DNA from 3 places in the Cellvibrio sp. QJXJ genome. Region 2 is predicted to be linked to each of the others. Evidence: predicted binding sites of a transcription regulator. Region 2 holds the regulator's gene; each other region holds the start of a gene.
What was found. The regulator FliA, encoded in region 2, starts transcription of late flagellar genes. The targets are predictions, from matches to a motif close to TAAAGTTATNNNNNNNNCGGCCGATANCC.

Region 1: fliD (flagellar filament capping protein FliD) is a predicted target of FliA. The motif match lies at 8,855-8,883, and genes of this name have one in related genera.
Region 3: motA (flagellar motor stator protein MotA) is a predicted target of FliA. The motif match lies at 3,939-3,967, and genes of this name have one in related genera.

What each region holds. Positions count from the first base shown of each region.
Region 1 is NZ_CP101662.1:963,616-974,515, reverse strand. Features, by position in the region: gene flgL (flagellar hook-associated protein FlgL) at 1-851, shown strand, start outside; gene NNX04_RS04150 (flagellar protein FliT) at 1,053-1,379, shown strand; gene NNX04_RS04145 (flagellin N-terminal helical domain-containing protein) at 1,596-3,338, shown strand; gene NNX04_RS04140 (flagellar protein FlaG) at 3,404-3,796, shown strand; gene NNX04_RS04135 (flagellin N-terminal helical domain-containing protein) at 4,228-5,967, shown strand; gene NNX04_RS04130 (CHASE domain-containing protein) at 6,118-8,769, shown strand; gene fliD (flagellar filament capping protein FliD) at 8,920-10,900, shown strand, end outside.
Region 2 is NZ_CP101662.1:1,067,980-1,078,879, reverse strand. Features, by position in the region: gene flhF (flagellar biosynthesis protein FlhF) at 1-521, shown strand, start outside; gene NNX04_RS04615 (MinD/ParA family protein) at 695-1,519, shown strand; gene NNX04_RS04610 (RNA polymerase sigma factor FliA) at 1,644-2,387, shown strand; gene cheY (chemotaxis response regulator CheY) at 2,585-2,968, shown strand; gene NNX04_RS04600 (protein phosphatase CheZ) at 3,003-3,806, shown strand; gene NNX04_RS04595 (chemotaxis protein CheA) at 3,833-6,118, shown strand; gene NNX04_RS04590 (protein-glutamate methylesterase/protein-glutamine glutaminase) at 6,203-7,348, shown strand; gene NNX04_RS04585 (flagellar motor protein) at 7,348-8,097, shown strand; gene motD (flagellar motor protein MotD) at 8,109-8,990, shown strand; gene NNX04_RS04575 (ParA family protein) at 9,306-10,142, shown strand; gene NNX04_RS04570 (chemotaxis protein CheW) at 10,139-10,900, shown strand, end outside.
Region 3 is NZ_CP101662.1:2,027,393-2,038,292, forward strand. Features, by position in the region: gene ptsN (PTS IIA-like nitrogen regulatory protein PtsN) at 1-3, shown strand, start outside; gene rapZ (RNase adapter RapZ) at 16-885, shown strand; gene NNX04_RS08825 (HPr family phosphocarrier protein) at 889-1,161, shown strand; gene yjgA (ribosome biogenesis factor YjgA) at 1,313-1,831, shown strand; gene motB (flagellar motor protein MotB) at 1,897-2,868, opposite strand; gene motA (flagellar motor stator protein MotA) at 2,881-3,738, opposite strand; gene NNX04_RS08845 (DUF1244 domain-containing protein) at 3,978-4,292, shown strand; gene NNX04_RS08850 (GTP-binding protein) at 4,383-5,222, opposite strand; gene NNX04_RS08855 (LacI family DNA-binding transcriptional regulator) at 5,479-6,531, shown strand; gene nagB (glucosamine-6-phosphate deaminase) at 6,622-7,425, opposite strand; gene nagA (N-acetylglucosamine-6-phosphate deacetylase) at 7,584-8,741, opposite strand; gene NNX04_RS08870 (acyltransferase family protein) at 8,789-9,877, opposite strand; gene nagP (N-acetylglucosamine MFS transporter NagP) at 9,929-10,900, opposite strand, start outside.

The DNA.
Region 1 (10,900 bases), 100 kb from region 2:
GTCCTAATTACACCGTTACTGAACGCAGCACTGGCAAAGTGCTGGTGGCGAATGCGCCTTACGTTTCTGGCGAAGAAATTAATGTGATGGGTGTGAGCCTCAGTATTTCCGGTTCACCAGTTGCTCCTACACCCGCCAGCTTGCCATTTAACTTTGATGCGGCTGCAGCGCCAATCGATTTTTCTGCCAACCCTACAACCGTAAAGATTTCTGTCGGTGGCAGGTCAGAAACTCTGGAATTTAACAGCTTGCCCATCGTAAATAACGCGGCAGATTTTGCCGCTATGTTAAATGCAGCGCCCAATGCCGCTAAATTGGCGAACCTTGGTTTAACGGCCAGTGCGACAGGGTTCGTGTCGGCTAATGGTATGAACATTAGTGTGCAAGGTGGTAATCCTGCACTGCAAAGTGCGACAGGCCTGGCAACCATGGCGGGCGTGGTTTCAACCAACGGTAAAGCGGGCGATTCTTTTTTTGTTGAATCTACCGATAAGCAAGGTTTGCTTACAACGCTGTCACGTTTCAGTGAGGCTATGAAAAGTGTAAAAGACACACCCGAAAGCAAAGCATTGCTGAGTGATTTGGTTGCCAAAACCTTGAGTAACCTGACTAACTCTATTACCAATGTTGTTTCAGTACAGGGTGAAGTGGGTGCTCGTCAGAACACTCTGGAAAGTTCGCGTGATTTGAATTTGGATGTAAATTTGTTTGTTCAGCAAGAATTAAAAAGTGTACAGGATCTGGATTACGCAGAAGCCTCTATTCGTTTATCGATGGAAACTCTGGTGCTTAATGCTTCGCAGCAGAGTTTTACCAAAATAAGCCAGCTGAGTTTGTTTAATTACCTGTAGAGCAAGTGTTATGGGTTAAACATTTGTCGGAAGTCGCTGCGCTCTTCCGACACACCAATCATCCGCCTTCCAACACACATCTCAAGCATCCCTCTTTAATGTTTTCCAACCACCCATTTAAATTTTGCTAATCTTTGTAGATGGCGTTAGGCTTCGCTTATTAAACCAACTTATTGTATTCCCTAGGTAAAGAGCTGTTTTATGGATATTGAGACCTTGTTAGATCCTCTTTCTCGCGCACTCAGCCAGTCCCAAGCACTGCTGTCATTGGCAGAGGCGGGCGATTGGGATTCCTTTGAGACATTGGTGCAGCAGCGCCAGCAGGGTTTGTTATCAATTAATGATGCTGAATACCTGCAGTCGCTGGCGCAGGCGGATTTGGAACCTCAAGCCGCACGTATGATTGAAGAAATCCAGACTATTAATAAGCGTTTATCCGAGCTGGCTGAAATTAGTCGTGAGCAAGTGGCGTCAGAATTGCGTCAAACTAATCGCGCCATGAAGGCAATCGATGCTTATGGTCGTTAATTTGACGTTTTTCTGCTTTTATATAACCTTCCGCAATAAATTCTGTTAATTACCGCTGTAAATATTTTGTTTAAGCCATAAAAAAAGATTAAAGCAACTCCAGGATGTGTCGATAACCTTGTTAGAAGTGCTGATTAGTAAGTTTGTCTCAGGCTTCATCAACAGACTTGTTATCGCAGTGATACTGCACACAGACATTAATCCAGGAGATTAATCATGGCTTTAGTAATTAACAGCAATATCGCCTCCATCAATGCGCAACGTCAATTGATGAACTCAGGCAACGCACTTGATCGCGCTACCGAACGTTTGTCCTCTGGTAACCGTATCAACTCCGCAAAAGACGACGCCGCTGGTTTGGCGATCGGTAACCGTATGACCTCTCAGGTTCGCGGTCTGGACCAAGCCATCCGTAACGCTAACGATGGTGTGTCGCTGATCCAAACCGCTGAAGGTGCTCTGCAAGAATCTACCAACATCCTGCAACGTATGCGTGAACTGTCTGTTCAGTCTGCGAACGGTATCTACAACGATGCTGACCGCCAAACCCTGAACGCTGAAGCACAACAGTTGAAGGCAGAATTGGATCGTATCGCTGATACGACTTCGTTCAATGGCCGTGCGTTGTTGGATGGCACCTTGGGTAAAACTGATCTTCAAATCGGTTCTCAAGCAAATCAGACTTTGAGCGTAAACATCGGCAAATTCGATACTGGTTCATTGGGCGGTAGCAGTGGAGATTTGGTGGGTTCAAGCACTACCTTAACTGCACTGCAAGCGTTGACAGCTGGTGATCTTGAAATTAATGACAAGCAAGCAACTCTATTAACTACAACTAATGCTGGCACGATTAATAAAGCACTTGAGACGTTAAATAGTGATTTTAACGCTGTTGGTGTAAATGTAAGTGCTGTGTCTGAGTTGAAAGTGGGGGCAGCTGGCTCTGGTCAATTAGTAGCTTCAACCGATGTTCTCACCATCACTGTGACTGATGGCGATGGTCAGGCCCAAGCAATCAAGGTGACTGGCACAAACAATATGGAAGAGGTTGTTTCCAAGATCAATGATGCTGCAGGTGGTATCGTTCAGGCTTCTTTGAGCGACGAGGGTAAGCTAGTGCTGACTGCGCAAAACTCACAGTCAATAGCTCTAACAGGAATTGGTAATGCAATTGCTAACGTTGGTGCAACAGGCACTGTATCTGCCGACTTCTCTTTGGTTTTGGATAAGACTCCAGGTAATAGCACCGGTATCAAAGTAGAGACTGGTACTCCTGCGGATCTTTTGACAGCTGGCTTTAACGCAACCCAAGCTGACGGTTCCATCCAAGGCGGGGCTGTTGCCACAGCAACAGCTACAACCGCTTTGAATGAAGGCGATCTCATTATCAATGGCGTTGAGATCGGGCCAGTTGCTGCTGGTGGAACTGCCGATGCTGCAGGTGCAACGACAAAAGCTACAAATTTAATCGATGCAATCAACGAAAAGTCAGCAGAAACAGGCGTAGTAGCTTATGGGACCTCTGCCGGTATCAACTTGAAATCTGTTGATGGTTCTGAAGTGTCAATTAAATTTGGTGAGAATGCCGCAACCAATATGAGCACTCAAATTGGCTTGCTAGAGCGTAATGCGACTGAAGGTGTAGGATCTGTTGCAAGCGTTGATATTTCAACCGCTGCGGGTGCTCAAAAAGCCATTAGCATCATCGACAAAGCCATCGACCAAGTAAGTGCTACCCGTGCAGACCTCGGTGCGATTAACAACCGCTTGGACTTCACCGTATCAAACCTGGCGAACATCTCTGAGAAAACATCTGCTGCACGTTCACGTATTAACGACGCGGACTTTGCGCAAGAAACTGCAAACCTCAGCCGTTCACAAGTATTGCAACAAGCGGCGACTGCGATGTTGGCTCAGTCTAATGCACGTCCACAACAAGTACTGTCACTGTTGAGATAAGGTGGTAGCTTCCTTCAAAGTTAGCCCTCTGGCTAACTTTGAAGGTGTGTTCTAGTGAGGACTTTATGATGAATGAAATCACTAAAATCGCAGCGGGACCGGCACCGGTGAAACCAGTGCCGGCTTCGTCGTTGGTGGGCTTTGTGCAAGGTCAAAAAACCGGCAATGATTTGCCGCCTGTTGCCGAGGCGGCAAAACCTGTAGCTACTGAAACCGTCAATTCCCAAGCGGTACAAGAGCAAGTACAGGCTGCGGTTGCGCAGATGAATGAGTATATTCAGTCCACCCAGCGTGACCTGAATTTTACTTATGACCCAGGTTCAGGCGAAACAGTTGTGAAGGTGTTGGACAGGAGTACGCAAGAAGTTATTCGTCAAATTCCCGATGAAATATTTCTGCGTTTGGCACAGCAACTCACACCCGATGAGCCAGTTAGCCTGATTAGCGCGCAGGCTTAAAAATGCTTTTAAATCATTGATTTATGGCTTTTTAAGCGGTTTTGAAAATAGTGTGTTTTAAAAAAAGAGCAGCATTCGCTGCTCTTTTTTTTTGAGGTTTTTTTTGAATATTTTTTCCGCAATTATTATTTTTTAGTCGTTTTTTTATTAAGCACACTACCTAAAAAATGTTGTTTGCCTCGCTTGAATAATTGTTCCTGCCGAGGCTGTTTTTTATGGCCTAAATCGCTTGATTTTTTTCTTGGCACAGTCTGTGCAAAAGCCCACTTAGGCGACCCGTATAGAAATCCTGTTGGTATCCATTTCTTACCAGTCTTGCCACGAAGTTCTCACAAACTGAGCAATTTATTTGCCGCTGTTTCTGGGCTTCATCAGTCGGCTTGTCACAGCACACGCAACTGTGAACAGGAACAATCATTAGGAGATTTATTATGCCTTTAATTATTAACACCAATGTCGCTTCCTTAAATTCACAGCGTCAATTGATGAACTCTGGAAACGCACTCGATAAAGCAACAGAGCGTTTGTCTTCTGGTCAACGTATTAACTCAGCTAAAGATGATGCTGCTGGTTTGGCGATTTCAAACCGCATGACATCTCAAATTCGCGGCTTGGATCAAGCGATCCGTAACGCGAACGACGGCGTCTCTCTGGTTCAAACCGCAGAGGGTGCTTTGCAAGAAGTGACCAATATGCTGCAACGTATTCGTGAACTCTCCATTCAGTCAGCGAACGGAATCTACAACGATGCCGACCGCCAAACGCTGGATGCTGAGGTTCAGCAGCTCAAGAAAGAAATGGATCGTATTGCAGAAACAACTTCATTCAACGGCCAAAAGTTGTTGGATGGCACCCTCGGCGAAACCGTGCTGCAAGTCGGTTCTCAAGCCAATGAAACTATGGATGTGAGTATTGGTTCTTTTAATACTTATTCTATGGGTGGCTCATCAGGGGATATAGTGGGCGCACCTACAACATTGGCCGCACTGGATGCTCTCTTGGCTGGCGATTTAGCCATTAATGGTACGGCGATAAAAGAAATACTTCCTGCTCCCACAATACTTAACGATGCATTAGCAAGTATTAACTCTGACCTTGAAGGTAAAGGGGCAGAGGCGACATCTTTGGTTCAGGTTACTGCAAGCACTGCGGGATCAGGTGTGTTGCGCTCGCCTGACGAAGATCTTCAGTTGACTCTTCTTGACGGTAACGGCATGCAACAGATCTATACCATAACCGGTACTGGTAGCATGAAGGAGCTTGTGGACAAGATTAATTCTGAAACTGCGATTGAGGCGACTTTAAACTCTAGTGGTAAATTGGTTTTAACTGCAGAAGGTGCAACATCAATCACTATTGATGAGACTGCTACTACTGGTAATCCGACAGGCTTAATAGATGCCACCACATCTTTTTCATTGGTCTTTAATGATACTAGCGCTGATCGACTTGGTGTGAAAATAGAGTTGGGGGCTACTGGTGCAGCTGCCGCTCCTAGAGTAATTGCGTTAGGAGTTGATATTAATGATCCTAATGGGAACTTGTTAGGGCGTGCAGTTGATATCACAACTAATACACCTGACACGCTACAAGACGGTGATTTAATTATTAACGGTATCGGGATCGGCAAAATCACCCCTCAAACTGACGCAGATTTGACTGCTGCAGAGGCGATCCGTGTAATAAATCTTTCATCTGATAAAACCGGTGTAGTTGCTTTCGCAAACGGTACTAATGGAATCGCTTTGCGTTCAGCTAATGGCGAAGAAATATCGATTAGATATAGTGATACGGCAGTCGCTCAAGATGTATTGGATATCACCGGCTTTCAAGAACGTAACGACACCGAAGGTGTCGGCAGCGTTGCCAGCATCAAAATTGACACTTACGAAGGCGCCCAACGTGCAATCAGTATTGTCGATAAAGCGTTGGAACAGGTGAACGCCACCCGTGCAGATCTGGGTGCGGTGAATAACCGTCTGGATTTCACCATGTCTAACCTGGCTAACGTATCAGAGAAAACCTCTGCCTCCCGTTCGCGAATCATCGATGCAGACTTCGCTGCAGAGACAGCCGCCCTGAGCCGTGCTCAGGTATTGCAGCAGGCGGCCACGGCGATGTTGGCTCAGTCCAACGCGCGACCAGAACAGGTGTTATCACTGCTCAGATAATAATTTTTCTGGTGGTTTTTCTGCCCGTATAACAAAAACCGCAGCTTGCTGCGGTTTTTGTATTTCTACAGGGCGTAAATAGCCTGAATAAACCGATCAAAGGCAAATAATCAGCTAGCATTAACGCAGGTATCCTTTCGGTTTTTAAACATGGCTTTATCTTCTCCTCATAAGCTTGCCTCTCTGATTTTGCGTATCGTTTTACTGACGCTGGTGTATTTGGCCAGCGGTTGGCTTTCATTGTTGCTGGCTATCCCCCCGGGTTTTGTGAGTGGCATATTTTTGCCCTTGGGGATCTCTTTGGCGGCTTTGCTTATTTGGGGGAATCCGCTGGTTATTGGTGTGCTACTTGGTTCGACCTTGCTGAATATTGGTGTCGCTCTGGCAGATGGACAAACCCTAACCAGTGGGGTTGTTGGGGTTGGTTTTTTTATCGCGTGTGGCAGCAGTATCGCTTGTTTGGTCGGGGCCTGGCTTATTCGTCGTTTTGTTGGTTTTCCTAATTATTTAACAGACGAACGGGATATTTTTTTAGTGTTTATCCTTGGCGGGCCAGTAGCGGCCGCCATTAGCGCGAGTATCGGTACGCTGGTTCTGTTTGCTTATGACATTATTTCGATAAATCAAATTATTTTTAGTTGGGGAACTTGGTGGATTGGTGATGCTATAGGGGTGCTTATTGCGGTGCCCTTGATGTGTGTATTTTTTGCTGAGCCCCGCTATTTTTGGCGAAATCGGCGCGCCACTGTGGGTATCCCGTTGGTTGTTAGTAGCTTGGTTGTGGTGATAATTTTTATCACTGCCAGTAACAACGAACAAAAAAAAATGGAGGTGCAATTTCGGCAGGAGGCGAGTTTGATTGCTGCTGCCGTAGAAACCACACTGGGTTCGGTGGAGCAGATCCTCGCGACCTTGGGGGGGTTATTTATTGCGTCACAAGATGTTACTCGCGAAGAGTTTATCGCTTATGTGGATCAGGTTATTTTAAAAAAGCACGGTGTATCGGGCTTTTCCTGGAATCGTTTGCTTGCACACGATGAACGCAGTGAGTTTGAATCCAATATGCGCGGGCAGGGCTTTGATAATTTTGTCATTCGTGAAGCAACTTCTGATGGCAGTTTTACTACCGCACCGGAGCGTGATAGCTACGTTGTTATCACTTACATAGAACCATGGGAGCAGGGGCGGGTTATTCACGGTGTGAATGTTGCGGCAGACCCTGAGCGCTTTGACGCAATTGAGCGCGCCGCGAAGACCGGCGAGTTGGCTATGACCAAGCCTTTGCAGCTGTTGCAGGACAAAACCTATTCGCCGGCGATAATTGCGTTCTATCCGGTGTTCAGTTTGGCTTATTTGAAACCCGAAGTAGCTGCAAATAAACCGATGCTTATGGGGTATGCGACGGCCATTGTGCGCGCTAACGATTTAATTGCCGCTACTTTATTGCCCTTTGCGTCGGCGAATTACAACCTGATTATTACTGACATCACCCAAGCGACAGACCCTTTACGGTTTTACACCAAGGGGCAGGTGGCCACACCTGCCTATGCTGATAATTTAATCCTTGAGGATGAAGTCACATTAGGTGGGCGGCGCCTGCAGATTCGTATCGCACCTACACAGTTTTTTTTGACGAGCAAGCAGGGTTTGGAGTCGTGGTTTGTATTGGTGGGTGGTTTGCTGTTCTGCAGTTTATTGGGTGGTTTTTTGTTGCTGATATCAGGGCGTACCCAACATATTCATAATCTCGTTGAGCAGCGCACGCAAGAACTCGCCGCTATTTTGGAAAGTGCCGCTGAGGCAATTTTAGTAGTGGACAGCAGTGGTGTAATTGAAAAGGCCAATCCGGCTGCTGCGATACTGTTTAACTATTCGTTAGAAAACCTTGAGCAATTACAGATTGCAGATTTAATCCCCTCTCTGTCTGATTTGTCGGGTGCTGCGCTTTTTTCTTCAGTTGTGGAAGGCGAAAAAGAGCGCGTTGCGCGGCGCAGTGACGGAGTGAGTCTGAATGTTGAACTCAGTATTAGCCCGGTGGATATTAAAGAGCGATTATTTTTTACTTTTATCATTCACGATGTCACCGAGCGTAAAAAGGTTGAACAACTTAAAGCAGAATTTATCTCCACCGTCAGCCATGAATTGCGCACTCCATTAACGTCTATCAAAGGTGCATTGAGCGTGGCGCTGAATGGTGGTGTTGGTGTTTTGGATGAAAAGCTGGCACAGCTCTTGTCTATTGCGGCAACCAATGCGGATCGCCTGTCGCGTTTGGTTAATGACATTCTGGATATCGATAAACTGGAATTTGGTAGTGCCAATTTAACCATTGATGTGCATGAGGTGTATCCACTCTTAAAGCAGGCTGTGGAGCAACATCTTGCTTATGCGGAGCGTTACGCTGTGCATTTACAGCTCGACCTGCCCGATGAATCCTTAATAGGGCTCAAAGCAAAATTAGATGGTGATCGTTTTTTGCAGGTCATGTCCAACCTGATTTCCAATGCGATCAAATTTTCTTATCAGCATAATCCTGTGCAGATCCGCATGACCAAAGAAGCGCATCGCATTCACATTGAGGTAATTGATAAGGGGCAGGGAATACCTGCGTCTTTCCATCAGCGTGTATTTACCCGTTTTGCCCAGGTGGATTCATCGGATACCCGTAAGCGGGATGGCTCAGGCCTGGGGTTGAGTATTACCAAGGCGTTGGTTGATCGTATGGGTGGTACAATTGACTATGTGTCCGAGGTAGGAAAAGGCACTACTTTTTATATCACTTTGCCCATTTATAACGATTGATTTAATGGGCCTATTGTTCGTGCTGGCCTGTTTTATGCTTTGTTATTAAAAATCAGGTTTTTTGAGAAATAGCGGCAAAACCGGCTAAAGTTTACCCATTCGTTGCCGCTAGCCTATGCGAAGCGGTAATTTTTTGGTGTGGAGGTATCTATGGTGACCAGTACATCCAGTACGACAAACAACAACGGATCAATAGGTTCTAGCATTGTCAGTGCGTTAGGGTCTGGCTCTGGTATCGATAGTAATAAGCTCGCTGACCAGCTTACCGAAGCGAACAAGATGGTTCAGGCGCAGCGCTTGACCAGTCAAAAGACACTTCTGCAAACACAAATTTCAGATTATGGCCTGTTGCGCAGCTCGCTTGCGAAGCTGGAAACCGCTGCCGCCGCGCTTGGTAGCGCCGATACATTTAATGCCAAAGCCCTGTCCGTTCCAGATACCAGTTTGATTGGCATTACCAAGCTGGATTCAAAGGCTGTGGCGGGTAGCTATCAGTTAAAAGTCGAGCAAGTTGCTCAGGCTCAATCCCTCAGCTCTGCCAGTTTTGCGGCTATGACGAGTCCGGTTGGCAAAGGCACTTTGACCATTCGTTTGGGGGATTGGAATGCAGGAAACACCGCATTCACCGTGGATTCCACCAAAACCGGTGGAACCATCACCATTGATGATTCCAATAACTCGCTGACTGGTCTGCGTGATGCGATCAACGCTGCCGATATTGGTGTATCGGCAAGTATTGTTAGTGATGGCGGTTCTTACAGGCTGTTGATGACTGCCAGTACTGGTGCTAAAAACGAAATCGAAGTTGTTGCAACAGAAGATCCGGCTGCCGTTGGGCTTGCCGCATTTAACTTTAACGAGACCACTAAAAACCTGACTCAGCAACAAGAGGGGCTGGATGCACAAATTCGTGTAAATGGGTTATTGGTAAGCCGCGAATCCAACCAGGTGAAAGATGTCATCGATGGTTTGGAGTTTGATTTGTTCACCAGCTCAGCCACTGAAACCATTAGTTTGGTCATCTCTGAAGACAAATCGGTCGCCGAACAAACCATCCGTGATTTTGTTCAGGCATACAATACCTTCAAGGCTGAAGTTGATGTACTTGTCGGTTTTGATGCTGAATTGGATGATTTTGGCAGTTTAAAAAGTGATCCTCTCGCTAAAAATTTGATGCAAAGTATCCGCAATGTATTAACGAATGCGGTTCCTGGAATCGGTGAGGGGTTCAGTACACTGTCAAATTTAGGTATTCGTACCGAACTGGATGGCACTCTCAAAATATATGAAGACGACAGCACCGGGTTCCGCGCGGCCATAGACGATAACTTTGAGTTTGTGCGCGACTTATTTGTGCCTAAAGCTTCTTCGTCGGTTTCAAATATCGATGTCACTAAATTCTCGGCAAGAAGCCAGCCGGGTTCTTATGAGGTAGTGATTACCCAACAACCATCAAAGGGTACCTTAACTACAACTGATCCCGTTGATCTGGTTGGCATTGGTAGCGGCACTAAAGACTACAGTTTTACTTTTCAATTAAATGGTATTACGTCCAACGCCATTAGTTTGCCGGCGGGTAAGCAATATGGATCGGGCGCTGAATTGGCGGCTGATTTACAAAGTTTGATTAACCTTGACGCTAACGTTAAAGCGGCCAATGCAAGTGTGGCAGTAACTTTTGAAGGCGGTAAGTTAGTCTTTACGTCGGCCTCTTATGGCGCGTCCAGTACTGTGAACTTTAGTGCAGTTAGCGCTGATATGTTGGCTGACTTTGGTATGACTAATGGTGTTGTAGTTTCAAGTGGTACTGATGTGGCAGGTACCGTCGATGGCGTTGCCGCATTTGGTTCGGGCAATATCTTATTGCCTGCAATCGGCTCTAAAGCTGAAGGCCTGAGTATGATGGTAGAGCCTGGAGCAACTACAGGTACGCTGACATTCACTCGTGGTTTCGCGGGCAGTATGAGCAGCCTGGTTAATGAGTTTTTGAAAACCTCCGGTTTGATAAAAGAACGCGAAACTACTATTGATAAAGACATCAAGCGTGTAGAGCAAAATGAAGAAGCGCTGGAGCGGCGTAGTGAAGCCTATCGTGCGCGCTTAATGGCACAGTTCCAGGCAATGGAATCCA
Region 2 (10,900 bases):
CAGACAAAGTGGCGATTATTACTACCGACACTTACCGTATTGCCGCGCACGACCAGCTGCGCTCACTGGCACGTATTCTGCGCGTACCAGTGCGTGTTGTGGATGAAGCTAATCCGCTGGATACGGTATTGCGCAGCCTGCGTCACTGTTCCTTGGTGTTGATCGATACCGCTGGTTTCCGCCACGGCGACCCACATTTAAAAGCCCAGCTCAATGCTTTGGCCGACCAACCACAGGTAAAAACCTATTTGGTGATGTCGTCCAATAGTCAGGCGCAAATGCTCAAAGCCTCGGTTCACGCCTATGGCGCGGCGCGCTTGCAGGGCTGTGTTCTCACCAAGTTGGACGAAACCGCCAGTATCGGTGAGGCTCTGGGTGTGGTGATGCAAAGCCGTTTGCCCGTTGCCTACACCACCGATGGCCAGGACATTCCTAAAAATTTGGAGGTGGCGCGGGCGCATCAGTTGGTTGCCAGAGCGGTGGCATTGCTGAAAACCAGTTCAGAAACGGCGGTTTCTTAGCCAAAGAAAAGCTATAACCCTATGATTTTTACAGTGAAACTGAAATTAATCGGATCTTTTTCTAATCCCTATCTATACTCAGTTCACCATTAGAGTGCCAACAAACCGTACCGCCAGTTTTCTGGCGCCAACCCCGGCACACTTAAGAAGAATATGTTTGGAGTTACGTGTAGATGAGCCAAGTGCGACCAGTACAAGTTATCGCTGTGTCCGGCGGTAAAGGCGGAGTAGGTAAGAGCAATATTTCCGTCAACCTGAGTATTGCCCTGGCTGAATTGCGCCGTCGAGTTGTACTGCTCGATGCTGATTTAGGCCTCGCCAATGTGGATGTATTGCTCGGCATTCGCGCCACCCATACCCTTGCGGATGTTCTCGCCGGCACTCATTCGCTCAGCGATGTGTTGGTCACTGGCCCCGCCGGTGTAAAAATTGTTCCGGCATCCTCGGGTGTACAGCGTATGGCGGAGTTGAGCAGCGCCGAGCATGTGGGGCTTATCAATGCCTTCAATGAACTTTCCGATCAAGTGGATATTTTGGTGATAGACACGGCCGCGGGTATCTCGGATACCGTGGTTAGTTTTGTGCGCGCCGCCAACGAAGTCATTATTGTCGTGTGCGATGAACCTTCTTCCATCACCGATTCCTACGCCCTTATCAAATTATTAAACAAAGAATATGGAATGCAGCGCTTCCGTGTGGTCGCCAATATGACGCGCACCCAACAGGAAGGCATGAATATGTTCAACAAACTCAATACCGTTTGTGAGCGCTTTCTGGATGTCACACTCCAGTTTGTAGGCCAAATTCCCTTTGACGAAAATGTGCGTAAAGCCGTGCAAAAACAAAAAGCCTTGTTGGAGTTTGCCCCTGCCTCCAAGGCGGCAGTGGCAATACGTGCGTTGGCCCAAGCAGTCGATAAATGGCCGCTGCCATATTCTCCCACCGGGCGCCTGGAGTTTTTTGTCGAGCGCTTGTTGCAGGCCGCGAATGCGCGTTAGCAATATTCGCATACGCAGTTGCATAGACATTGGTGTGTGACTAGCGTTATGAATCGCTACTCACGAGAAAGTGAGGCAGGGTTGCCAATAATCACGGCAGTTTTTGCTAAACAAAAGGTGTTCGATGGCCGCAGTCAATGGTTTAGCCATGTACGATAAAAAGACCTTGCTCGATGCGCAAATCAATGTTGAAGACTTTGCTCCGCTGGTAAAGCGCATTGCTTACCACATGATGATGCGTATGCCTGCGTCTGTGCAGGTAGATGATCTGATTCAAGCGGGCATGATTGGCTTGATCGAAGCATCACAAAAATACGATGCATCCCGCGGTGCCAGTTTTGAAACCTATGCCGGTATTCGCATTCGCGGAGCAATTGTTGATGAAATGCGTCGTGGCGATTGGGTGCCCCGCTCAGTGCACCGCAATGCGCGCCGTGTTGCGCGTGCCGTTGCCGCCGTCGAGGCGCGTACCGGGCGCGATGCGACCGACGCCGAGGTCGCTGCTGAACTAGAGGTATCGCTGGAAGAATATTTTGAAATGCTGCAAGACTCCAACGGTAGCCGGTTATTCAGTTATGAAGAGACCTTCGGTGAAGAAGACAGCAATATCGACGCGTCCGAACACAGCAGTGCTTTTGTTAGCCCGTTTGAAGGGGTTCAGCGGGATGGGTTAAAAAAAGCTTTGGCCGAGGCGATTGCCTTGCTTCCCGAACGTGAGCGCATGGTGCTCGCCCTCTATTACGATCAGGAATTAAATCTCAAAGAAATTGGCTTGGTGCTTGGTGTTAGTGAATCCCGGGTTAGTCAGATTCACAGCCAGGCAGCCGCGCGTTTGCGCCACCGCCTTGGTGGTTGGCAGCCCGCGTAAACTGGGTGAAAAACAGCCAAGGGCAGTGTGGTTTGCTCGCCGTTGCCAGCAGAATCGCAAATTAGTCTGTAAATACAACAATTTGCGCTATGATTTGCAGTAAAAGTTGAAGATTTACGCGCCGCCACTGGCCGAAGCTTTAACTCCTACTAGACTATGAATTAATAAAATTCCCTTCTGGGTAATTGGAGGTTGCGTTGGATAAGAACATGAAAATCCTGATTGTTGATGACTTTTCAACAATGCGGCGGATCATCAAAAACTTGCTGCGGGATTTGGGGTTTTCCAATACCCACGAAGCAGACGATGGCGTAACGGCATTGCCGATGCTCAAAAATGGCGATTTCCAGTTTCTGGTCACTGACTGGAATATGCCGGGCATGACCGGTATCGATTTGCTCAAAGCGGTACGTGCAGACGAAAAGTTGCGCACCTTGCCAGTATTAATGGTGACCGCAGAAGCTAAGCGCGATCAGATTATTGAGGCGGCTCAAGCTGGCGTAAACGGCTATGTCGTTAAGCCATTTACAGCGCAGGCGCTGAAGGAAAAAATTGAAAAGATCTTTGATCGGGTCGGTTAATCACCGTCGATTAAATAATAAATAAGGCTCTGCCATGGCATCTGAAACCCAAACATCGTTCAACAGTGAGTTTGTTGTCGAATTGAGAGAGTGCGCCAAATTGCTTGCGGAAAAACTGCAGGGCAATGAGATTGAAGAAGCATCGCTCTTGATACAAACCATTACCCAATCGCGTGATCGCCATATTTTTCAATCGGTAGGGCGCCTGACACGCGGTTTGCACAATGCAATTGTCAATTTCAATGTGGATGCCGACCTAACCAAAGAGCCGCCCAAGATTGCCAAGTCTGATATTCATGATGCGTCCAATCGGCTCAATTATGTGATTGAACTAACGCAAAAAGCGGCCGAAAAAACCATGGACGTTGTCGATGAGGCTGCGCCTATCGCCATGAATTTGGGGCAAGAGGCAAATAGTTTACGCAGTGAATGGGCGCGGTTAAAACGCCGTGAAATGAATGCCGATGAATTTCGCCAGTTGTACGAGCGCATGGATATTTTCCTCGGGCAAATGGTCACCGGTACTGAACAACTCAGTAAGAATTTGCAAGATATTGTGTTGGAGCAAGGCTTTCAGGATCTAACCGGTCAAGTATTAAAACGTGTTATCGGTTTGATCAATGATGTTGAAAAAGACCTTGTCAGCTTGGTGCGCATTGCTGGGCAGGTCGAAGAAATTGCCGGGCTTGCAGATGATCGCGAAGTTGTCGCACACGATATGGAAATTATGCACAAGCGTAAAACTGAAGCCGAAGGGCCACAAATTAACAAAGAGCGCGCAGATGTAGTATCCGGGCAAGATGACGTTGATGATTTGTTATCAAGTCTTGGTTTCTAAGCTGTAGGTCACTCGAGGAACGTTGAATGAGTTTTGGTGATGACGAGGATATCCTCCAGGATTTTCTGGTAGAGGCGGGTGAAATTCTCGAACGCCTCAGCCAGCAATTGGTTGACCTGGAGCAGCGCCCTGAAGACAAAGATCTGCTCAATGCAATCTTTCGCGGGTTCCATACCGTAAAAGGGGGGGCCGGTTTTCTGGCGCTCACTCCTATGGTGGAATGCTGCCATCTCACCGAAAACCTGTTTGATATTTTGCGCAACGGCAAACGTGCGGTTACCTCTGAATTAATGGACGTAGTGCTTGAAGCACTCGACATGGTTAATCAGCAATTTGAATTGGTATCCCAGCGCGAAGAACTACCACCGGTGGACCCTGCGTTAATTGCCTCGCTTGAGCGATTGGTTTCTTGCGAAGACCTCAACGAAAGTGCAGCAGGAGCAGCAACTGCGGAAACAGCGGTTGCTAATCCGGAGACTACGGCAGTTGCCTCTGGGGACATTACGGACGCTGAATTTGAACAATTGTTGGATGCCATCGCCGGGGTTCCTGCCGCGACTGCGGCCTCTGCGCCTTTGGCTGAACCTGTCGCCACTGTATCCGGTGGTGGCGATGATATTTCTGAAGATGAATTTGAAGCGCTGCTCGATCAATTGCATGGCAGAGGCAAGGGGCCAGGTGTTCAGGCTGCTGCCCCGACACCAGCCCCGGCTCCTGTAGCATCCACAGCGGTCGGTGGTGGTGACGAAATCTCAGAAGACGAATTTGAAGCGCTGCTCGATCAATTGCATGGCAAAGGTAAAGGGCCGGGCGTTGTTGTCGATGCACCAGCGCCAGCTGCTGCTGTTGCGCCCGAGCCTGCAAAAAGTTCGGGTGACTTGATCAGCGATGATGAGTTTGATGCACTACTGGATCAGCTGCACGGCAAGGGTAAAGGCCCTGGCACAGGAGCATCCATTGCGGCAACTCCCGCACCTGTCGCAACAAAGCCAGCGCCTGCTCCTGAGGTTAAACCAGAGGCTGCTAAACCTGTTTCGCCAGCACCTGCAGTCAAGAAGGTAGAGCCGCCAAAACCAGCCGCAGCGACTGCTCCCGCTATGCCGGCAGCAGATAAAGAAGCGCCGCAAGTTGAAACTACCGTTCGTGTGGATACCCAGCGCCTTGATGACATTATGAATATGGTGGGTGAGCTGGTGTTGGTCCGCAATCGCTTGGTGCGGTTGGGTAACGGCTCTACCAATGAAGCCCTGGTAAAAGCAGTAGCAAATTTGGATGTAGTTACCGCCGATTTGCAGACCTCGGTCATGAAAACCCGCATGCAGCCAATCAAAAAAGTATTTGGCCGCTTTCCCCGTGTGGTGCGCGATTTGGCGCGTAGTTTGCGCAAAGAAATTAATTTGGAATTAGTCGGTGAAGAAACCGATCTGGACAAAAATCTGGTAGAGGCATTAGCCGATCCGCTGGTTCACTTGGTACGCAACTCGGTTGACCACGGCATTGAATTCCCTGATGTGCGCGAAGCGAATGGCAAGTCCCGCATTGGACAAGTTGTGCTTTCTGCAGAGCAGGAAGGCGATCATATTCTATTGTCGATTAGCGATGATGGTGCCGGCATGGACCCGGTTAAATTGCGTCGTATCGCGGTGGAAAAAGGGATGTTTGATGAAGATACCGCCAATCGTTTGTCTGACACTGAAGCCTACAATTTAATATTTGCACCAGGGTTTTCTACCAAAAAAGAAATTTCAGATGTGTCCGGTCGCGGTGTGGGAATGGATGTGGTGAAAACCAAAATCACCCAGCTTAACGGCACCGTCGAAATTAAATCCGAGTTGGGTAAAGGCACGCGCTTTATTATTAAAGTACCGCTGACGCTGGCGATTATGCCAACCCTCATGTTTATGCTCGGCCAACAAACTTTCGCTTTTCCGCTGGTGAGTGTGAATGAGATTTTCCACATGGATCTCACCAAGAGCCATATAGTGGATGGGCAGGATTGCGTCGCTATTCGTGATCAGGCAATTCCATTGTTTTATATGAAAGATTGGCTGGTTAAAAATGCGTTTGGTCATCGTCCTGACAACGCTCACGTGGTGATAGTTACCGTTGGTTCGCGCCGTGTTGGTTTCGTGGTGGATCAATTGATTGGTCAGGAAGAGGTGGTGATTAAACCTTTGGGCAAAATGTTGCAAGGTACCCCAGGCATGGCTGGGGCCACTATTACCGGCGACGGCACTATCGCGTTAATTTTGGATATTCCCAGCCTTTTGCGTCGCTACGCCAAGGGTTCCACCAGCTGGGGACACAGTTAATCTTCAGCGTGACCCTGCTGCGGTGAACGCTACACATGCCAGCAAAATGTCTGTTAAATATTTTTCCCTTGCGGAGTGTGATAGATGCCTTTCCGGGTATTAGTGGTTGATGATTCAAATTTCTTTCAGCATCGTTTGAAAGATATTATTAATGAGCACCCGGAATTAAAAGTTGTTGGTATCGCAAGCAATGGACGCGAGGCTATTGATAAAGCAGCTGAGTTAAAGCCTGACATTATCACTATGGATTTTGAAATGCCGGTGATGGATGGTGTGACTGCTATCAAGCACATCATGTCCAACCGTCGCGTCCCCATCTTGATGTTTTCATCGCTCACCTATGAAGGTGCCAAAATTACGCTGGATGCCTTGGCAGCCGGCGCACTCGATTTTATTCCCAAAGATTTTGCCGAGGTCTCGCGAAACTCCGAGGTGCTCAAGAAAAAATTACATGAGCGATTGATTACCCTCGCTGGCTCCGGCAATCGCTCAGTCCCACCGCCAGTTGCTACTACAGCGTCACCCGCGCCTGTGCCCGCGTCAGCGAGCAGCTCGTCATCTTTCAGACCTATTGCCGCACCGGCGCCTGCCGCTCGCCCTGTGTCGCCAGTCCAAGATGAGCCGGCAAGGCCATCTGGATCTGATAATTACCGTCTCAAAAATAAACCCAAACTTTTGGTCATTGGCGCGTCCACCGGCGGGCCAGTTGCTCTGGCCGAAGTGTTAATGGCGTTGCCCGCCAATTTTCCTTTGCCTATTGTGCTGGTGCAGCATATGCCGGAAAACTTCACTAAAGCATTTGCCGAGCGGCTCAACAAACAGTGCCATATCCGCGTGCGTGAGGCGGTGGATGGCGATCAATTGCAACCCGGTTTGGCGTTACTTGCACCGGGCGGAAAACAATTAATGCTCGATAAGCGCAACGGCGGTTCGGTGCGGATATTGCCGGATGATGAGCGCGTCAATTACAAACCTTCTTTGGATATCACTTTTGGTTCTGCTGCCAATAACTATGCCGATAAAGTACTGGGCGTGGTATTAACCGGTATGGGGTCGGATGGTTGTAATGGTGCGCGTTTATTAAAGGATGCAGGCTCGTCACTTTGGTCACAAGATGAAGCGAGTTGTGTAATTTATGGTATGCCAATGGCGGTTGCACGCGCCGGGTTAACCGATAAAGTGCTAAGCCTGAAGGATATTGGGCCGCGTTTGGTGAGAGAGGTTATGTAATGGATCTCCTGAGTATTATCGGCGTCATTATCGCGTTTGCGGCAATTATCGGCGGTAACTTTTTGGAAGGCGGTGGCATTGGCACTTTGTTGAATGGGCCTGCCGCATTTATTGTGCTTGGCGGTACCTTGGGTGCAGCCATGTTGCAAACGTCAAAAATAAATTTGCGCCGTGCCCTAAGAATTGTGGTGTGGGTTTTTAAACCGCCCTATGTTCCCTTTAAACAAGGTATTGCCAATATTGTGCGCTGGGCCGCAGCGGCGCGCAAAGACGGCCTGCTTGGGCTGGAAGAAATTTCCGAGCGTGAAAAAGATAAATTTGCGAAAAAAGGCTTGCAGCTATTGGTTGATGGCAATGAGCCAGAAGTTATTCGCCGTATTTTGGAAACGGATTTAATCGTAAACGAACAGCGCGATTTTGATGCAATTAAATTTTACGAATCTATGGGCGGCTATGCACCGACAATCGGCATCATCGGCGCGGTAATGGGCTTGATTCATGTGATGAATAATCTGGCCGATCCTGCGACCTTGGGGCCTGGTATTGCGATTGCATTTGTGGCGACCATTTACGGCGTCGCCTTGGCAAATCTGGTATTTATTCCTATCTCTAATAAATTGCGTATGTGTGTGAATGAAAATTCCCAATATCGTGAATTGATTATTGAGGGCATTATTGCGATTGCCGATGGTGAGAATCCCCGCTCAATTGAAATGAAATTAAACGGCTATTTGCATCCGCTTAACTGAGAAGCGCTCTTATGGTTCGCCGCAGAAGAGAAGATATTCACGTAAATCACGAGCGCTGGCTGATTTCTTACGCTGATTTCATTACGCTGCTGTTTGCATTTTTTGTGGTTATGTATTCCATCTCCCAAGTAAATGACAGCAAGTATCGCGTCTTGTCCGACACTTTCATTGAGGCCTTCCATAAACCAACGGATGCCCAATCCAATACTGAGCCAGCAGATCAGTCTGCGCCGGCAAATGATTTAATATCTCCCATCAATATGGATAACTCCGTGCGCGATGCGGAGCAGGTTGACGAGCAAGTGCCGACAATTGTGGATAACTCTCAAGGCGCCGCGAATGAAGTTGCTGAACAGCCTGATACTAAAATAAAAACCAGTGATGAATTAACGCAAATTTCTGATTTGGTATCTGAAAAATTTGCCCCCTTGATTACTGAGCAGCTTATTCAGGTGTCCAGCAATGAGTTGTGGTTGCAAATCGAATTAAAAGACAGCATTTTATTTTCGTCCGGCAGTGCGGATACCAGTGAACAGGCGCGCAAAATATTTGATGAAATTGCAGCGATCCTGGCGGGTTATTCTAACCCGGTGCAGGTTGAAGGCTTCACCGATAATATTCCTATTAATAGCGCCAAGTATCCCACCAACTGGGAGTTGTCTACCGCGCGGGCCAGCGCCATTGTTAAGCATTTGGCTGCAAATGGTGTTGCACCAGAGCGTTTGTCAGCAGTTGGTTATGGCGAGTATCAGCCCATTGCTCCCAATAGCTCTGAACAGGGTAGGGCGCAAAATCGCCGCGTTGCTATCATGATTGCCAAGCGCAAAATGGATCGTCCTAAAGTACAAGTCGAACCAGCAGCTACCTCGTCTAGCGCCTCTTCTCTAAATTAAACCCCATAAACAACCTGCTTTCGTCGTTATTCCCCCTATTGCGTTGAAAAAAGCTGCCGCTATAGAGATGGCGGAGTCATTACTTCTACTTGAAGTTGTCGTCTACTGGGCAATACTTAACATCCACTGCTTGAAAATTGATCGTCCCATGGAGTGATTGCTGGTCGATGATTGGCATAAGTGTTGATAAAGGCGACAATGTTCTTTCTGAATTTGTGACTGCAGTCGAGAAACTTATTGCGATGGGCACAAACTTTGCTTTTGTCGCTGTAATAGACGATGTGACTGGCGTTTGACGCTGGCGAGGGTTGAATTGTGCGAGTTATAGCAATAGCGAACCAGAAAGGTGGTGTGGGCAAAACCACCACAACGGTATCCCTTGGTGGGCTTATTGCGGCCACTGGGAAGCGGGTGCTATTGCTGGATATAGATCCCCACGGCTCACTCTCTAGTTATTTCCGTCAGGATCCTGACACCCAGGTGCTAAGTAGCTATACCCTGTTTCAGGAGCGCAAAAGCTTAACCCGTGAATCGGTTAACCGTTTGATTCTGCCAACGGATTACCCCAACGTGAATTTGATCCCCTCGACCACCGCGCTGGCGACACTGGAGCGGCAGGCGATTGGTCAGGATGGCATGGGGCTGGTACTGAGCCGGGCACTTGCATTAATCGCCGATGATTACGATTACGTACTGATAGACACACCGCCCTTGCTGGGCGTGTTGATGGTGAATGCGCTTGCTGCTTGCCAATATTTGGTCATTCCGGTGCAAACCGAATTTCTTGCGCTCAAAGGCTTGGAGCGTATGGTGAATACACTGAGCATGATGTCACGCTCGCGCAAAAAAGCATTGGATTACACCATAGTGCCAGTAATGTTTGATCGCCGTACTCAAGCCTCGGTGACCAGTTTGCGCACTATTCGCAATACTTATCCCGCTCAGGCTTGGCCTGGGCATGTGCCGGTTGATACCCGTTTTCGGGATGCCAGCAAAGCCGGTGTCCCACCGCATTTGTTTGACCCAACAAGCCGTGGCGTGGAAGCTTACACTGCGCTCTGGCATTGGCTCGATAAAAAAATACGTGCCGATGAAGCGCAGGCTCAGTCAGCACCTATGGCAGTTATCAATAAGGCTGGTGTGGTGTCGTGAGCAATCGCAAAACGCCTGAGGGCGATATAGAGTCACCTGATGTGAGTTTGGGTCATTACTTTGATGACCTGCTTGGCATTGGTGATGCTATTGATGACGCATTTGCTGCGCTTGAATCCCGTCCCATGTCTGTTGCCGCCAATTCCGGCTTGGCGCGTGTCGTCAGCTTACCGACTAAAAAGCACCACCCTGAAAAGCCTAAAAAAGTATCGGCTAACCTGCATACCAAACCCCGTTCATTAACCAAAACCGATAGCAAGCCCGCTGAGCTTGCCAGCCCCGAATTGTTGCAAACGCCGGAGCAAAAACGACAGCTGGAGAAGTTGTTGCAGTCGGCCAGTGCGCAATTATTGATTGAATCCCCGGTAGTTGAGGTTGTAGCGGTTGATGTGGCCGCAGAGCAGGTTGCCCAGCCTAAAACCCGGTTTGTCGCCGATACTAATGAAATTCAAGAGTGGGATATTGGAACTCCAGCAGAAATCGTTGCGACCCCGCTTGTGGTATTACCTGTCGAAGTTCAGTCGACCAATGTTGAGGTGGTTGACGCGGAAGCCCAGTCCAGTCAATTCAAAATGGAAGGTCTGGATTGGTTGGAAAATGGTCGTCCGCAATGGGCGCAATCGCGTTTTGATGTGCTGCTGTTCAAAGTGGCCGGATTAACCCTGGCAGTGCCCTTAATTTCCCTGGGGCAGATTCAACCGCTAACGGATGAACTCACTCCTTTGTTCGGTCAGGCAGATTGGTTTATGGGGTTGCAA
Region 3 (10,900 bases), 960 kb from region 2:
TAGCAGGTCAATACCATGCACCTCGTGATTGTAAGCGGGCTTTCAGGCTCAGGAAAAAGTACCGCCCTGCATGTCCTTGAAGATGTGGGCTTTAACTGCATCGACAATCTACCAGTCAGCCTGCTACCCGCGCTGGTTGCACAAATACAAATTCATAAAGATGACCAACAGCGTTTTGCAATCGGCATTGATGTGCGCAACGCCTGGCAGGATCTGAATATATTCCCGCAGATGATAAGTACGCTGAAAGAAGCGCACCTGCCATTTCAAACCCTGTTTCTGGATTCTCAACCCGCCGTACTTATCCAACGTTTTAGCGAAACCAGGCGCAAGCATCCGCTGTCGGATAAACACACCAGCCTTGAGGAATCCATCGCCGCAGAGCAGCAGCTGCTTGAGCCTATTCGCGATTGTGCCGATCAGGTCATAGATACCAGTCATTTAAATTTGCACGAATTGCGCGACTTGGTAAAAGAACGTGTTGTAGGCCGCAGCGAATCGACGATGGCAATTTTGTTTGAATCCTTTGGCTTCAAACATGGTATTCCGGTAAACGCCGATCTGGTATTTGACGCACGTTGCCTTCCCAACCCCCACTGGAAACCTAACCTGCGCCCGCTTACCGGCAAAGATCAGGATGTAATCGAATTTTTGGAAGAACAGATTACCGTCAAAGAGATGTACGACGATATCGAGCACTATTTGGCACGCTGGCTGCCGCGCTATCAGGCGAACAATCGTAGTTACATCACCATTGCGGTGGGATGTACGGGTGGCCAGCACAGGTCTGTTTACCTGGCAGAAAAGCTACAACGCTATTTTGACCAGAGTTTTAGTGATGTTCAGGTTCGACATCGCGATATCAATAAACACAAAAAACATTAAATCATGGCAATTGAAACTCTCGACATCATTAATAAACGCGGACTGCATGCGCGCGCTGCCGCGAAACTTGCCACCTTAGCCAACCAGTTTCAGGCTAAGGTGCAAGCGCGGGTGAGCGACGGCATGTGGGCCGATGCCAAAAGTGTTATGTCATTAATGCTTCTTGCCGCCAGCTGTGGCAGCCGCCTGGAAGTGAGCACAGAAGGTGATGATGCCGAGGCGGCAATGACTGCCATCCGTGCACTCATCGCTGATCGCTTTGAAGAAGGCGAATAAATACTCTATTGTTAATCTAAAGCGGTTGTTACTACCGCTTGAGTGCACTAAGCTGCGCGACCTTTTACATCGTTTCCCTTTTTATCGGCAATCAATTGGCAGATAAATCTGCACACCAGCCGCTACTCACCCGATCAATACAGATATTTTTATGGTTTATAACTACGACGACATCAATCCCGATGACTACATCCTCAGCAAATCGCAGGTCAAACGCGATATGCATGCACTGCAAGCGCTGGGTGAAAGTCTCATTGATATGAACGAAAAGCAGCTCGCCAACATTCCCCTGAGCGACACCATGCTGGATGCAATTTACATTGCGCGCAAACTCCCCCCCAAAGAAGCACGTCGTCGCCAGATTCAATACATTGGCCGTTTGATGCGCGAGGGCAATCACGAGGAGATCAAAGCAGCGGTTGATAAAATGCAAAACCGCAGCGATCAATACGTGCATCGCCAACACCAGATCGAACGCTACCGAGACTTGCTGATTGAAGGTGACAAACAGATATTCCAGACACTGGTAACATCCTGCCCAGGTCTTGATGTACAACATTTACGCCAACTGGTCCGCGCTGCGCAAAAGGAGCGAGAGGAGAACAAACCGCCAGCCAATGCACGCAAACTGTTCGGTTTCATTCGCGATCAACTCGCTGCACAAGACTGAGACTGCCCATAATGAAAAAGCCCGGACATGATCCGGGCTTTTTCATTATGGCAATTGGAATTACATCAGGGCGCATTGGCCGCATCAATCGCGTCATTCACCTCTGTTGGCGACAAAATCTTAGGGCCGGCTGGCGGTGGTGCTGTGAAGGTATCACTGCTGTTGATCAGCTTGCTGCTGTCTATACCTGCCCCACTACCCAAAGCATCGGCCACCGCTTTTTTCAGCACAATAATGGCGATGCGGCGGTTAATGGGTTCATTCGGGCGATCCACCAGAAAGGGAGCGGCTGAGCCCATACCCTGAACGGTGGCTACTTTTTCTTCCGGATAAGATCCCTGCAACAACGCGCGGCGCGCGGCATTGGCGCGATCAGCAGATAACTCCCAATTAGTGTAGGTAGCTCCAACACCGTAAGGTGTTGAATCTGTATGGCCAGTGATGCTGATTTTGTTTTGCACTTTATTGAGGATAGGTGCAAGGGCGTTCAACACATCCACCGAATAAGGTTTGAGGTTGGCACTTCCCACATCGAACATCGGCCGCTGATCCTTATCGACGATCTGGATGCGTAAACCCAACGCGGTAAAATCGATGAGGATCTGATCCTTAATTTGTTGGAACACCGAATCGAGCGCGTTAATCTCCGTCTCCAGTTGTTTTTTCAGTTCTTCCAGCTGCTCATTTTCAATGCGCTCCATTTCCTTTTTAAGCTGCTCTTCATTCACATCCTGCGCGGGAGCCTCTTGGGCTTCAGTAGGGGTAGAAGGTTGCACGGGCTGGTCCAAGCTGATCAAACCGGGGTTAGCACCGCCCTCGCCCACCACATAGGGGCTACCCGGATCCACAAAATAACCAGAAATGGCCTTTTTTTCCTCTGGTGTAGTACTACCCAATAGCCACATCAACAAAAAAAACGCCATCATCGCCGTCATAAAGTCGGCGAGCGCAACCTTCCATGAACCACCATGATGACCATGGCCATGGCCCTTTTTCTTTTTGATGATGATGGGTTGCTGAGCTGAATTCTTTTCCATAAAAAATCGACCTTACTTCTTGCTGGCGCGATATTGCTCTTCCAGCTCTTTAAAACTGGGGCGAACACTGTGGAAAAGAACTTTACGACCAAACTCGACCGCGACCTGCGGTGGTACTCCGTTCATGGAAGCAACCAGTACCGCTTTTACACATTCGTAGGAACGGCTCTCGTCGCGTACCTTGCCCTGTAAATAACTCGCAAATGGTGCGATGAAACCGTAGGCAAACAAAATACCGAGCAATGTCCCCACCAGAGCCGCCGCTACAGCAGCGCCAATTTCCGCTGGTGGCCCACCAATTTTACCCATAGTAATAATTACCCCGAGCACAGCCGCGACAATCCCAAAACCGGGCAAACCATCTGCCGCATTCTGAATGGCACCAGGCACTACAGAGGCTTCCTGATGATGACCATCGAGCTCCTGCTCCATGAGTGACTCCAGTTCATGGGGCGCCATATTGCCTGCCACCATAATGCGCAGGTAATCGCAGATGAATTCAACGATATGGTGATCTTTCAAAATAGAAGGGTAATTAGCAAAAATAGGACTGGAGTCGGGCTCTTCGATATCACCCTCAATGGCCATCAAACCTTCACGTCGAGTTTTGTTGAGGATGTCATAGAGCAGCGTCAGCAGCTCCAGGTAAAACACCTTGTTGAATTTGGAGGGCGTCATCAATGAGCCGCCGGATTTGATAACCCCCATAGTCACCGACAGCGGATTACCAATAATCATTGCCCCGAAAGATGCTCCGCAGATAATCAATACCTCGATAGGCGACATCAGCGCCATTGGGTTACCGCCATGGACAACAAAGCCACCGATAACACAACCGAGGACAACAATAATGCCCAAAATGATATTCACGCAAAAACCCCCAATCCAAAAACAGGCTTGCCCCGAAGAGATAAGCAACCCGTGAAATAACAAAACAATTCAGGCGACAAGCTTAACAGTACCGTTTGAGTATAGGCAGCTTGAATTGAGGTTCAAGACAAGAACAGGATTTAATCCACAACAGACGACGGCAACACAGCAATTACCCCTGATTCAGATAAAGCATCGTAGAATATCGGCACCATTTTAATTTACTCGAGTATCAACCTATGAAAATTGAAGATCTCAGCCCAGCCATGCGGGAAAAATTGGAAGCCGCCGCCTTTCGTCGCTTGGTTGCACACTTGGATAGTCGCAAAGATGCGCAAAATATCGACTTGATGAACCTCGCCGGGTTTTGCCGCAATTGCTTAAGCAAATGGTATGTAGCCGCCGGAGCAGAACAACAGCTTGAGCTGGATTATGAAGACGCGCGCACACACATTTATGGTATGCCCTACAGTGAATGGAAAACACAATTTCAAACGGAAGCTTCGCCGGAACAACAGGCAAAATTTGCGCAGGAAATGAACAAAAAAGATTAGCCAACACAAATATAGAGACAATAAAAAGCCGTTGCAACTGCAACGGCTTTTAGCAGACCCCATAAGCAGTGGAGCGATTAATTGCAGGGATTATTTCAATTGATACGCTGTCACCGTATTTTTGAAAAAATTGGGCACAAACAGCTGCTGGGTATTGGGATCGTAACCGATGTCCGCCGTATTGATTTTTTGTTCGCGTGAATCGATCAACAATTCAAGACGGCCATCGCTGTGAACGTAATACACCAAGCCCACCCAGCAAGACACAATAAACTCACCGCGCTCAATCATTTCTATACCGTCAATTCCTGACTCAAACCCTTTGGCAATCACTGCACGATTTTTGTCTGCATCAACCAATATTAACTCTTGGCCAGCGCCTACCACCAGGGTAGAACCTAAGGCTTTCAGGCCATTGGCGCTGCTGACCTTATCCAAATAGAGTTCGATTTTACCATCCAGATAGCGGTGGACTTTATTCGTGCGCGTGTCAGATACAAACACCACACCGGAAGAATTTACCGTCACATCATTTAAAAAAACTGAATCGGCAACAGGAATTTTTTTGATAACTTTCTGTTTTTTGATATCAATAATGACCAGTTCGGTAATATCGGCCACATAGAGGTAATTCTCGTGCAGCGCCATACCTTTGGGCGCGTTGAGCCCGCTAATCCAGTTTTTATCGATTACTTTGCCATCGGTGGCTAATTTTGTGATGCCACCTTTGCCGTCAGCCACATCACCCTGCCCGTCAATCAATGCTACAAACAGGTAGGGCGCCTTTTTGTCGGCCACATAAAGCACTGACTCGGGCGTGGGTAAATCGATCGTTTGCCACAGTGATTCCAATTGTTTGGCAGCCTGAGCCTGAGCGCCAGCAAATAACAAACTAAATGATAAAACGATGAGCGTAGAGAATTTTTTCATGGATAAACCTCATTATGGTTATGGGTCAACACGAACACGCGCAGCAATAACACTTGTGCAACAGTCGGCGCATCCACATCTGTTTGCGCGTTCATGGTGCCACTGCTGATATACAGATCCAAAATGTTTTACATATCCTTGCGTGGCCTCACTGATTTGCCGGGCTAATCAGTGGTGTCACAGCCAGTGAAATGATTGCGCTCTGCCAGCCTAAGCTCTAACCTAGCACTTTGCTGATCAACTGAAACCTACCACTATGAAAACCAGTGTCGATAAACACGCACCCAAGTCCAAAGCCACGATTAAAGATGTCGCCAAACTGGCTGGCGTCTCGTTTAAAACCGTATCGCGCGTCATTAATAAAGAGGGTACGGTTGGGCAAGAGCTGCAGGAAAAAGTGATGCAGGCGGTCAAGGCGCTGAACTACCAACCGAATCTATCTGCGCGGTTACTGCGTGGAGCGGCCTCTTCCATCGGGTTTATTTACGACAACCCCAACAGCAACTACGTGATCGATATGCAAAAAGGCATATTGGGCGAATGTCGCCGTCAGGGTTATGAGTTGGTGATTCACCCCTGCGATTCCAAAGCCGACGACATTATCGATGAAGTGTTGAACATGGTGGATCGCAGTCAAGTAGGCGGCTTGGTGCTCACACCACCCATGTCGGAAATGCCTGAGGTACTCTCTGCACTGGGCAAACGTAAAATCCCATTTGTGCGCATTCTGTCCGGCTCGCAGCCGCCCGATAAAAAAGGCCCCTGTATTTTTATCGACGACCGCACAGCAGCTTACAAAATTACCCAATACCTGATCGACCTTGGTCACAAATCTATCGCCTTTTTAGGTGGTGAAGAAACCCATAAATCCAGTATTGAACGCTTGGAAGGCTACAAAGCCGCACTCAAAGCTAACAAAATTACACTCGATAAAAAATTAATTATCCCCGGTGAATATTCGTTTGAGTCAGGGGTAAAACGTACTCGCCAACTATTGGCATCCAACTTAAAACCTACTGCTGTATTTGCCTGTAACGACGAAATAGCCGCGGGCACTTTATTTGCCGCGCGGATTCAAGGCGTGGAAGTTCCGCAGCAACTTTCTATTGTCGGCTTTGAAGACAGCCCCTTCTCGCGTCAAGCCTGGCCCAACCTCACCACTGCACAGCAACCCAATACCACGATTGCTGAACGGGCGACCGGGCTGTTAATTGACACAATTCGCGCGCACCGCGACGTGGAGAGTGAAGGTTTTTATCCGCAGTTAATTGTGCGTGACTCCACCTGCCCAGCCCCGACTAAACGCTAGTTCAATAACTCAGATACCAATCAATAAAAAGGCCGACTTGTTGCAAGTCGGCCTTTTTGGTTTTTAGCGATACTCTAACGGAAGTGTGAATCAACGAAGTTTCAACTGCTCCAATCTTTCCAATAATTTTTGATTTTCTATTTCGATATGTTTGTAAAAATCCACATCCGACAGCTGCGAAGCAGCCGCTTCATCAATTACTAACACCACCTGTTCATGCAACTGCAAGGCCGATGCCGGGCAAGCGGCGGTTAATGGCCCTTCGACTGTTGCTTTAATTGCCTCAGCTTTATTTTCACCCGTGGCGAGTAGCACCACTTTTTTTGATTCGAGAATTGTACCTATACCCATGGTGATGGATAGATGGGGCTGGTATTCGTCTGCGCCAAAAAAACGGGCGTTGTCTTCGATAGTCGCGCGCGTTAAGGTTTTTACTCGTGTGCGAGACATAAGTGACGAAGATGGCTCATTAAAACCAATATGCCCGTTGCGACCAATGCCGAGTAATTGAATATCAATACCACCTTTGTGTTTAATGGCCGCTTCATAAATTTCGCAAGCGTTAAACGGATCTTGCGCATCACCCGGCGGAACATGAGTTTGCGCCTTGTCGATATCAACATGATCAAACAACTGTTGATTCATAAAATAGCGATAACTTTGCGGATGGCTTGATGGCAAGCCAAGGTATTCATCCAGATTAAAACTGTTCACACGTCTAAATGAAACCTGAGCATTTTTATAAGCAGCAATCAACTCTTTATAGAGTGCAACCGGCGTGGAACCCGTCGCCAAACCCAAAACTGAATCAGGTTTTTGATTAATTTGTTGGATAAAAATATCTGCACCATAACGCGCAACAGCGGCAGCATCTTTTAAAATTACAACTTTCATCGAACACTCCAGTGAGTGGCATTAACTAGAAATTTAGCACTAAGGTCAGGCAGCGGATTTTGTTGGCAGACTGTCGGAGACAGGGATGTCGACGACAAGCCTACATGGATGTATTCACGACGTGTCTGCCAACAAAATCCGCTGCCTGACCGGTCTTACTAAAGGTGCACCTGAAAATCGCCCGCCACCCAAGTATGGGTTACACGATAATCATCAGTAAAATGAACGAGATCCGCGCGATAACCGCTGGCGATACGCCCCAAATAATCATCCACCTGCATAAATTGCGCAGGGTAAAGCGAGGCCATGCGCAGGCTCTCCGCCAACTCCACACCAACCCAGGTAGTGTTCAGACGCACCGCATCTATCATCCCAATCGCACTACCCGCCAAACGTCCTTCCGCATTAACCAGGCAACCGTCTTTTTCATAAATAGTTTCGCCATAAATTTGAAACGATTTTTCCGGCGAGCCGACAGTCGACATAGCGTCCGTCACTAAATACATTTTGCCCTTGGGTTTTGCAGAGTAAGCAATTCGCGCAGACGCCGCATGCACGTGATAGGTATCAATAATAATTCCGCACCAACTGTTAGCGTCCTCAAGTGCAGCCCCCACGACTCCGGGTTCACGACCAGTAGTCGGGCGCATCGCGTTATACAAATGCGTAAATCCGGAGAGTCCTTCTTTTAGCGCATTGACTACCGATTCGTAATGCGCATCCGTATGACCCGCACAGATAACTACACCGGCCGACGTTAATTGTTTAATTTGACCGGGCGCCGCATGCTCGGGCGCCAGCGTGAGCATCACTTTAAAATCGTGCTGACCTTTTACCGAGGCCACCAACCAATCAATATCCGCCTGCTCCATTGCGCGAATGTAGCGCTCGTTGTGCGCACCGCGACGTGCCATATCAAAAAACGGCCCTTCCACATGCACGCCAAGAACACCTTTCATACCAGCAGCAACCGCATCCGCCACCGCTTTTACACCGGCCTGATGCACCTCACGGGTATCGCTAATCAAGGTTGGCAGCAGCGATGTAGTGCCGGTCGGGCGATGACCATCGAGTATGGTTTGAATGGCACTGACACTGGTATCGTTAGTAAAAAATGCCCCACCGCCGCCATTTACTTGCAGGTCAATAAAACCGGGCGCCAGCACACCACCTGCCAGCAGTGTTTGCGGAATGGATGAATCCAGTTGCGCACGTGGTAGCAGCGCGTCAATTTTTTCGCCCGCGAGTACCAGCGCGTAGTCATCCAGAAATTCTTCGCCGGTAAAAATGCGTGCACCGACCAAAGCTTGTTTCATAAAAACACCTGTGAAACGGTTTAACGCCTAAAGTAAAAAGACGTTTTTTAGAGGCTAATAATAATATTGCGCTTATGCAGCACCCAAGCCACACACCACAGAATCAATACCATCAGCAGCGCAAACAATAATGAGGCCAAATAGGGATCAGCAAAAGTGCAGAAGACCGCATAAAGTGCCGCATAAGCCGATTCACCACCCACTGGAATTAAATACAAGGTTGTAGCCAACAAACCCGACAGCACATAAATAAATAAGGGGTTTTTGCCAATAATTTCAAAAAAATGATAAACCGGTTTAACCACGCTTGCCGCCGCAGATTGTTCAAGTTTAACCAGCAATAACAGCAGCAGGATGGCAACCCCGCAGGTCAATACCACAAAAGAACTGGTCCAGAGTGATTTATTAATCGGGAACAACAAATTCCACACCAGCGCCAAACCAATCAATAACAGTGCTGTAACAAATAATTGGCTTAAGGCTTTTGCTTTATCCTCACTCGCCAGCAATAGCCGCGTCGCTTCAAAGCCAATAATCACATTTACAATAGAGGGAGCAGTGCTGAGGATGCCTTCCGGATCAAAGGCTAGCCCCTTGCCTTGCCACAAATGATTTGCACCCAATACTGCCAAATCAAATTGACGCACCAGGTTATGTTCAAGGCTGTAAGGGTCAGCAGCGACATTTAGCAAACCCCAATAGCCAAGCAATAAGATCGCACTCATCACTACCCGACCGGTAAAACCAAAACATAAAATAATAAATGCCGCAAAACCGTAGGCAATCGCAATGCGCTGCAACACCCCCATCACCCGCCAATTTTCAATGTTGCTGGTAAACGGATAAGCCGAGAGCAAAACACCAATCACAAATAACAGCACCACACGGCGCAGAATTTTTTGTGCTTGTGCCGCAGGCGCAAGCTGACGTAAACCACGCATAGCGAAATACATGGAGGAGCCAACGATAAACATAAAGAAGGGAAAAACAAAATCGGTAGCTGTGGCGCCATGCCAATCAGCGTGCAATAAAGGGCCGTAAACAAAACTCCACGAACCCGGTGTGTTGACCAGAATCATCAACGCGAGGGTCAAACCACGCATTACATCCAAAGCCTGAAAACGTTGTTTGACCACCGGATACCTCGCAGATGATAAAAATAGTTCCAAAAAATAACTCGCGATGAATTATTTCCAGCTGCGCAGTTTGTATCCTTTTGCTGCGTAATAAAGAATGAATAAATAACAGGGTGTCATTACGATGTATGCAGTCTGACGATCCACAATAGTGGACGCCGCACCTAAAATAACCGGCACTACCGCACCACCGGCGATTGCCATAATTAATAGCGCCGAACCAGTTGCAGTGTATTTACCCAGACCGCTCAGCGCCAAAGGCCAAATAGCTGGCCATACAATGGCATTGGCAAGCCCCAGCAGCGCAATACACAAAATAGTGTTGGGAATAGCGGGCATACCCAGGAATGAAAAAAGCGATGAAATAGAAGTGGATTCGTTGCTACCAAACACAATTGCCAAACTGATAAATACCCCCAACACAGCGGAGACCAACAGCATATTTTGTTGGGAAATTACCCGCGGAATTAACACTATGCCAAGAATGTAACCAAACACCATACAGGCCATAGTGATAGAGGTGAGGATAGAAAAATTGGTATAGCCAATACTGCGCCCATAGGAGCCAATGGTATCGCCTGCGATCACCTCCACGCCCACATACAAGAACAGCGCGACAACACCCAACACTAAATTCGGAAACTGAAACACTTCGCGTAGCGGCAGCTTTTCTTCTTTACTTTCATCCAAATCCAATTCTGGCAGCGACGAAATTCTTACCAAAAAGGCAACAATACCAATCACTAACGCCATGTAGATATAGGGTAATACAAGGTTATCCGCGAGCTGTTCGATTTCTTCGGGGCTTGGTGTTTTTGATGCGGTGCCACTCATGCCACCAAGAATCAAAGCGGTAAATACCAAGGGCGCCACAATGCCTGCCGATTTATTCAAGATCCCCATAATACTGATACGGCGAGCAGCAGACTCCTCCGGCCCCATTTTTACTACATAGGGATTAACGGCAGTTTGCACTAACGTTTGGCCCGCCCCCATCATAAATTGCGCAACTAAAAACAACAG